DNA from 3 places in the Aquibium microcysteis genome. Region 2 is predicted to be linked to each of the others. Evidence: predicted binding sites of a transcription regulator. Region 2 holds the regulator's gene; each other region holds the start of a gene.

What was found. The regulator PhoB, encoded in region 2, activates phosphate uptake and scavenging genes when phosphate is short. The targets are predictions, from matches to a motif close to TGTCATNNANCTGTCAT.
Positions count from the first base shown of each region.
Region 1: olsB (l-ornithine N(alpha)-acyltransferase) is a predicted target of PhoB. The motif match lies at 1,176-1,192, and genes of this name have one in related genera.
Region 3: IAI54_RS28015 (DUF465 domain-containing protein) is a predicted target of PhoB. The motif match lies at 969-985, and genes of this name have one in related genera.

Region 1 covers NZ_CP061080.1:4,821,044-4,823,303, forward strand. Annotated here, with positions in the region: gene olsB (l-ornithine N(alpha)-acyltransferase) at 237-1,070, opposite strand; gene IAI54_RS22720 (PAS domain-containing hybrid sensor histidine kinase/response regulator) at 1,222-2,260, opposite strand, start outside.
Region 2 covers NZ_CP061080.1:3,737,235-3,739,494, reverse strand. Annotated here, with positions in the region: gene phoU (phosphate signaling complex protein PhoU) at 1-501, shown strand, start outside; gene phoB (phosphate regulon transcriptional regulator PhoB) at 516-1,205, shown strand; gene IAI54_RS17385 (MbcA/ParS/Xre antitoxin family protein) at 1,279-1,665, shown strand; partial or broken gene IAI54_RS17380 (RES family NAD+ phosphorylase) at 1,662-2,178, shown strand.
Region 3 covers NZ_CP061080.1:5,955,321-5,957,580, forward strand. Annotated here, with positions in the region: gene dapA (4-hydroxy-tetrahydrodipicolinate synthase) at 1-124, shown strand, start outside; gene smpB (SsrA-binding protein SmpB) at 150-629, shown strand; gene IAI54_RS28015 (DUF465 domain-containing protein) at 719-946, opposite strand; gene IAI54_RS28020 (hydrogen peroxide-inducible genes activator) at 1,048-2,001, shown strand; gene IAI54_RS28025 (DMT family transporter) at 2,033-2,260, opposite strand, start outside.

The sequences.
Region 1 (2,260 bases), 1.1 Mb from region 2:
ATCTCCTGGTGCCGCTCCAGGTCATGTCGACGAACACGACTGCGACGGTGAAGAAGGCGAAGGCGCCGACGACGCTGGCGATGACGATCAGGGTATCGGTTGGCATGGTTTCCTCCATCGATGACGGCATCATTGATGGAGGGCGCCCGGCCCGCATGCCTTGACCTGGATCAACCGCCTGCACGGACGGGGTCCGGCGAGCCCGTCCTCTCGTCTCGCGTTTCCCCGAGACGGTGTCAGGCTGCGAAGCGCTCGGCGTCGGCGCCGTAGTAATTGATGTAGCGGTTGGCGATCCAGTCGGTGGACAGGATGACGAAGACGTCGGTCGTGCCGAAGTCATCATCGACCACACACCCGTCGCCGAAGCGCGCTCCGATGCGCAGGTAGCCCTTGATCAGCGGTGGCATGGCGGCGAGCGCGCGACGCACGTCCACTGCCTCGGCGGGCATCAGGTCCATCGGGCGGTAGCGGGATGCGACCGCCCGGACGTCCCATTCCGGTTCGGGGCGGAAATTGTGGGCCAGCAACGACAGTGCTTCGGCATGGGCAGCCGGCACCGTCCCGTGGAAGGAGGCGCAGCCGGTCATGACGTCGATGCCGTGGATGCGGCAATAGGCCCAGATGCCTTGCCAGAGCAGCTCGACCGTGCGCTTGGAGCGGTATTCGGGCAGCACGCAGGAGCGGCCGAGTTCGAGGAAGCGGCGGTCGGCATGTCGGGCCATCAGCGACTCGAGTTCGAACTCCTCGTCGGAGTAGAAGCCGCCGGCGGCCAGCGCGCTCTCCTGCCGCAGCAGCCGGTACGTACCGACGATCTGATGGTGCTCGGGGCCGGGGATCGTCGTGTCGAGGACGAGCAGATGGTCGCAGATGGCATCGAAGCGGTCTGCATCGCGCTGTTCCAGCGCATGGACGAAGTTTCGTTTGGCGCCGAGTTCGTCGTAGAAGACCCGGAAGCGGACCTTCTGGGCAGCGGCCACTTCGGAAGAGTTGCGGGCGAGACGCGCCTGGAGATTGCCGATCCGGCCGAGCGTGGCGCCCGCCTGGTGCGCCAACCCGCCGACCGCGGCCATCGGGGGGGCTGAGGCGGCACTCGTCGCTAGGGTCGATGCCTGCATAGTGATTCTCCCTCGTCGCCAGGCGTTCACGGCCGTCTACGAAGACCATGATACAATAGGATGACAGGGGGATGGCGGCAAGCGCGTGACGTTCACGCCGGATCGATCAGGCGGCGACCTGATGCTGCACGGCGTCCGCGAGCGCCTGCGGGTCGAGCGGCTTGGTCACGAAACCGGTGGCGCCGTGCGCCAGCACCGTGTGCCGCGTCGACTCCTGGCTGTCCGCCGACAGAACCATGATCGGTAACGTCGGCAGGCCCTTTTCCTCCTCGTGCTTGCGGATGAGGGCGATGGCGTCGAGACCGTCCATGACCGGCATGTGGAGGTCCATCAGCACGAGGTCCGGCCGTTCTTCGATCTTCGCGGCCTTCACGGCCTCGACGGCCGAACGTCCGTCCGGGACATGCTCCACCCTGTGACCCATCTTCTCCAGCACGGAGCGTGCGAGCAGCGCGTTGATCTCGTTGTCCTCGGCGATCAGGATCTTCAGTCCGCGCGGAGCCGGCCGGCGGCTCTGCTGTCGCTTTAGTCCGAGGCGGTGGACCACGGGCGACTGCGACAGTTCGAGCCGGCCGTCGGTCAGGATCCGCATCATGGTGGCGCCCCGCACGGGCCGGGCCAGGAACGAAGGGTACCCGGCATTGCGGAACTGGAACAGGCGGCCTCGGTCGGTGGGCGCGATCAGGATGACCGACTGGAACGGTCTGCGGCATGCTGCGCGCAGCATCGTCAATGTCGCACCGTCGGGGCTCTCGATGGCGGCGTCGATCAGGACTGTCTCGAAAGTGGCGCGCGGTTCCGCCATCGACCGCTCCGCGTCCGCCGCGCTGCGTGCCATGCTGGCGATGCCGCCGTGCGAACGGATGGTGAGCGCCATGGCCTCGGCTTCCACGGCGTTTTCCGAAACGATCAGCACCGATCGGCCGCGAAGGGCGAAATAGCGGTCGGTGTCGGGCAGGGGGTGTTTCGCAAGCGGCATCTCGAAGACGAAGTCCGATCCCCGGCCGACCTCGCTCTCGACGATGATGCGCCCGCCCATCGCGTCGACGATACGCTTCGATATGGCGAGCCCCAGTCCCGCACCGCCGTGCCGGCGCGTCGAAGTCCCGTCCGCCTGCTCGAACTCGCGGAAGATGCGCCCGATA
Region 2 (2,260 bases):
CTGATCGCCCGGCGCCAGCCGATGGCGCAGGATCTGCGCGCCGTCGTCTCGGCCATCCGCATGGCGTCCGACCTCGAGCGCGTCGGCGATCTCGCCAAGAACATCGCCAAACGGGTCGGCGCGGTCGGCCAGTCGGCGACGCCCAAGCCGCTGTCGCACTCCATCGATGCGATGGCCGCGCTGGTGCACGACCAGGTCGGCGGCGTGGTCGCGCTCTATGCCGAGCGCCGCGCCGAGGCACTGCCGGCACTGCGCGCCGATGACGAGAAGATCGACATCCAGTACACGGCGATCTTCCGCGAACTCCTCACCTACATGATGGAGGATCCGCGCAACATCACCGCCTGCACGCATCTCCTGTTCTGCGCCAAGAACCTCGAGCGCATCGGCGACCACGTGACCAACATCGCCGAGAACGCCTATTATGTCATGACGGGCCGGCAGCTGCCGATGGCCCGCCCGCGCGTCGACGAGACGGCCGTCTCCGACGCCACGGCCTGAAGGACGAACGATAGATGATCGCCGCCAAGGTGATGGTCGTTGAGGACGAGGAGCCGCTCTGCGTCCTCCTGAAATACAATCTCGAAGCCGAGGGCTACCAGGTCGAGATCATCACGCGCGGCGACGAGGCCGAGATCCGGCTGCAGGAGAGCGTGCCCGACCTTTTGGTGCTCGACTGGATGGTGCCCGGCATCTCCGGCATCGAGCTGTGTCGGCGCCTGCGCGTGCGGCCGGAAACCGAGCGCCTGCCGATCATCATGCTGACGGCGCGCGGCGAGGAGAGCGACCGGGTCCGCGGCCTCTCGACCGGCGCGGACGACTATCTGGTCAAGCCCTTCTCGACGCCCGAGTTCGTCGCCCGCGTCCGCGCGCTGCTGCGCCGGGCCAAGCCCGAGGTGCTGTCCTCCGTGCTCAAGGTCGGCGACATCGTGCTCGACCGCGAGGCGCACCGGGTCTACCGGCGCAAGGCCGAGATCAAGCTCGGCCCGACCGAGTTCCGCCTGCTCGAGTTCCTGATGCAGCATCCCGGCCGCGTCTTCTCGCGCGGGCAACTGCTCGACAACGTCTGGGGCGAGACGATCTACATCGACGAGCGCACCGTCGACGTCCATGTCGGCCGCCTGCGCAAGGCCGTGAACAACGGCCGCATGCCCGACGTCATCCGCACCATCCGCGGCTCCGGCTACGCCATCCGCGAGGCGTGACGCGGGAGGTTCGCTTGGGGTCCAGTCGGTATTGCCCTATCTTCTGTCTCGTACGCAGGCAGGAGAGCAGGCAATGAATGTCATTTCAGTCTTGCCGCACGATGCGGCTCTGATAGCCCATGTCTCTGATGGGACCGGCCTTATCCTGGTCGATCGGATTACAGACAGTTTCGGGATGTCCAAGTCGCAGTTGGCGGAAACCGCTGGGATTGCGTCGGAATCCATCTTCAAGTCAGCCCGCAGTCGCTCGCGAAAGACGCAGTCCCGGCTTCGTGAGATGCTCGAAATCCTAGGACGCGTGGAAGAATGGTCCGGCGGACCCAAACAGGCCATGTCCTGGTACAGGGCACAGCCGATTCCCGCATTCGGTGGACGAACGGCTGAGTCTCTCGTCAAGGAAGGGCGCGCCACCGCGGTGCGCGAATACCTCGATCACGTCGCGCTCGGCGGCTTTGCGTGAGATTTCGCGGGGTCTGCTTCCGCGCCCATGATCCTCGCTGGTCGTTCAAGCCGATTTCCGGCGATGGGGCCGCGATCCGGGGTGGACGGTTCAATCCGCAAGGCGTGCCTGCCCTCTATCTGTCCCTCGAAATCGTTACCGCGATAAAAGAAGTCAGCCATGGGCTCGCGCGCCGGATCGATCCTCTGGTGCTTTGTTCCTATGACGTTGATTGCGACGGGATCGTCGATCTTCGCACCGACGAAGCGGCGTTCCAACGCCGTGTCGATCGACGACATGGCTTGCGGCTGGATGGAATTGACCACACGTGGTCGCCGTCCACCCTCATGGGCGATCTATGACCGTCTTTCGTTCGAAGGCGTGTCTGGCATTCTCGTTCCCAGTTTCGCCATCGGAGCCGATGGTCGCGATGCAGATCTGGTCCTCTGGAAATGGGGCCGCGCCCATCCCCATCGGGTCGACGTCTTCGATCCCAGCGGGCGGCTCCCGAAGAACCAGCTCTCCTGGGACTGATCGTTCGACCGCGGCGCAGCCGCCCATTGCCCTTGTTCTCCGCGACCAGGCCATGCTTACTTCGCCAAGCGGTCATTCGTGG
Region 3 (2,260 bases), 2.2 Mb from region 2:
CAAATACGCCCTGTCGCGGCTCGGCCGGGTCGAAAACGTCGTGCGCTCGCCGCTCGTCACCATCGAGGCGGCCACCGCCGAGAAGATCGACGCGGCCATGCAGCACGCCGGCCTCTTGAACTGACGCGGAAAGACCGCATCTTTCAGCCATGGTCCAGGTCAGAAAAGCCGATCCGAACAACCGCACCGTTGCCGAGAACCGCAAGGCCCGCTTCAACTACGAGATTCTCGACACGATCGAGACGGGCCTCGTGCTCAACGGCACGGAGGTGAAGTCGCTGCGCCAGGGCCAGGCGAACATCCAGGAAAGCTACGCCTCCAGCGAGGGCGGCGAGATCTGGCTGATCAATTCCTATCTGCCGGAATATCTGCAGGCCAACCGCTTCAACCACGAGCCCCGCCGCCGGCGGAAGCTCCTCGTCAGCAAGCGCGAGATGGCCAGGCTCGCCCAGTCGGTCGAGCGCGAAGGCATGACCATGGTGCCGCTGAAGATCTACTTCAACGACCAGGGCCGCGCCAAGCTCCTGCTCGGCGTCGCCCGCGGCAAGAAGCTGCACGACAAGCGCCAGTCCGAGAAGGAACGCGACTGGTCGCGCGAGAAGGGCCGCCTGCTGAAGGAGCGGGGCTGACGCGTGTTCGGCCGCGCGCTGCGCACGCGGCCGTTCGCCATCGTCCCGCTGCAGCCGGGCTGACCGGCCGCAGCGCTCCCGGCGAGGCCTCAGGCCCGCTGGGCGGCAGCAAAGGGCGCGCGGCGGCGCACGACCATCACCGGCGCCTTGTTGCGGTCGGTGCGCTGGATGAATTCGATCTGGTCGCGGAAATGCAGCTTGAGCTTCTTCAGCGACAGGAGCTTCAGGGCGTCGGGCCTTGGCCGCGCCATCTCCGCGTCGATCCTGGCCTGAACCTCCTGGCGCCGCCGTTCCAGAGCCTTCACGAATGTATCCATGTCCTGTCCTCCTGTGGTGGTGACGACAGGGAGATGAGAATCCCGAAGCGATAGTTCCAATTGATTGTTGAATTGGCTTCGATAGAGCCGATATATCGGGAATGCCGTTCCGCCCGACGCACCGCCAGCTCGAATATGTCGTCGCCCTCGACGACGAGCGCCATTTCGGCCGCGCGGCCCGCCGCTGTCACGTCTCGCAGCCGACGCTCTCGATCCAGGTCGCATTGCTGGAGAAGCAGCTCGGCGCCACGCTGTTCGATCGCATTCCGGCAGCCGTCGAGCCGACGCCGCTCGGCCGCCGCGTCGTCGCCACGGCGCGGTCGGTGCTGGCCTCGCTCGACGACATCGTGACGGAGGCGAGGGCGGGCGCAACCAATCTCGGCGGGCTGATCCGCCTCGGCGTCGCGCCGACCTTCGGGCCGTACTTCCTGCCGAGCCTCCTGCCGTCCATCCACCGCACCTATCCCGACCTGCAGCTCTACATCCGCGAGGACCGGCCGACATCGATCGAGCGCGACGTCCTCGACGGGATCATCGATTGCGGGCTGGGCCCCGGCCCGCGCGCCGAGCGCCTCGTCTTCCGCCCGCTGTGCGAGGAGGGGATCTTCCTCGGCGTCCCCGCCGGCCACCGGCTGGACGGCACGGGCACGGCCTGCGTGGAGGATCTGCGCGGCGAACGCCTGCTGACGCTCGGCCGCGGCCATCGGCTGTTCGACAGCGTGCGCGACCTCGCTGCCGCCTCCGGCGCCGTCTTCGTCGAGGACTACGAAGGCACCAGCCTCGACGCGATCCGCCAGATGGTCTCGATCGGCATGGGCTGCTCGCTGTTTCCCGAACTCTACGTCCGCTCCGAGTTCAGGCGCGAGGCCGATGTCCGGCTGGTCCCGCTCACGGGCTGGTCCGGCCGGCGCACGATCGGCTTCTTCTGGCGCGAGAACAGCGGCCGCCTGCGTCACTTCGAGAAGCTGGCGGCCGAGAGCGACGCCATCATCCGCGCACTCGCCCTGACCGGCGATCCGCTCGACGCCATGCGGATCGCGCGCGCCGGAGGCTGACGGCGGCCGATCCGCCAGCGCCGCCGCCCGCTCACGCCGTCGGGGCGACCCGTCGGCTGCGGCGGTCCATCAGCACGATCGCCAGCCCGCTGCCGGCCACCAGCAGGATGCCGGCGCTGGCCAGCGCATTGGGCAGCTCGCCGAACACGGTGTAGCCCGAGATCACCGCCCAGACCGTGAAGGCGTAGTAGAACGGCGCCACCGTGGCGGTCGCGGCCGCGCGATAGGCCGAGAAGATGAAGAAGTGGCCGAAGACGAG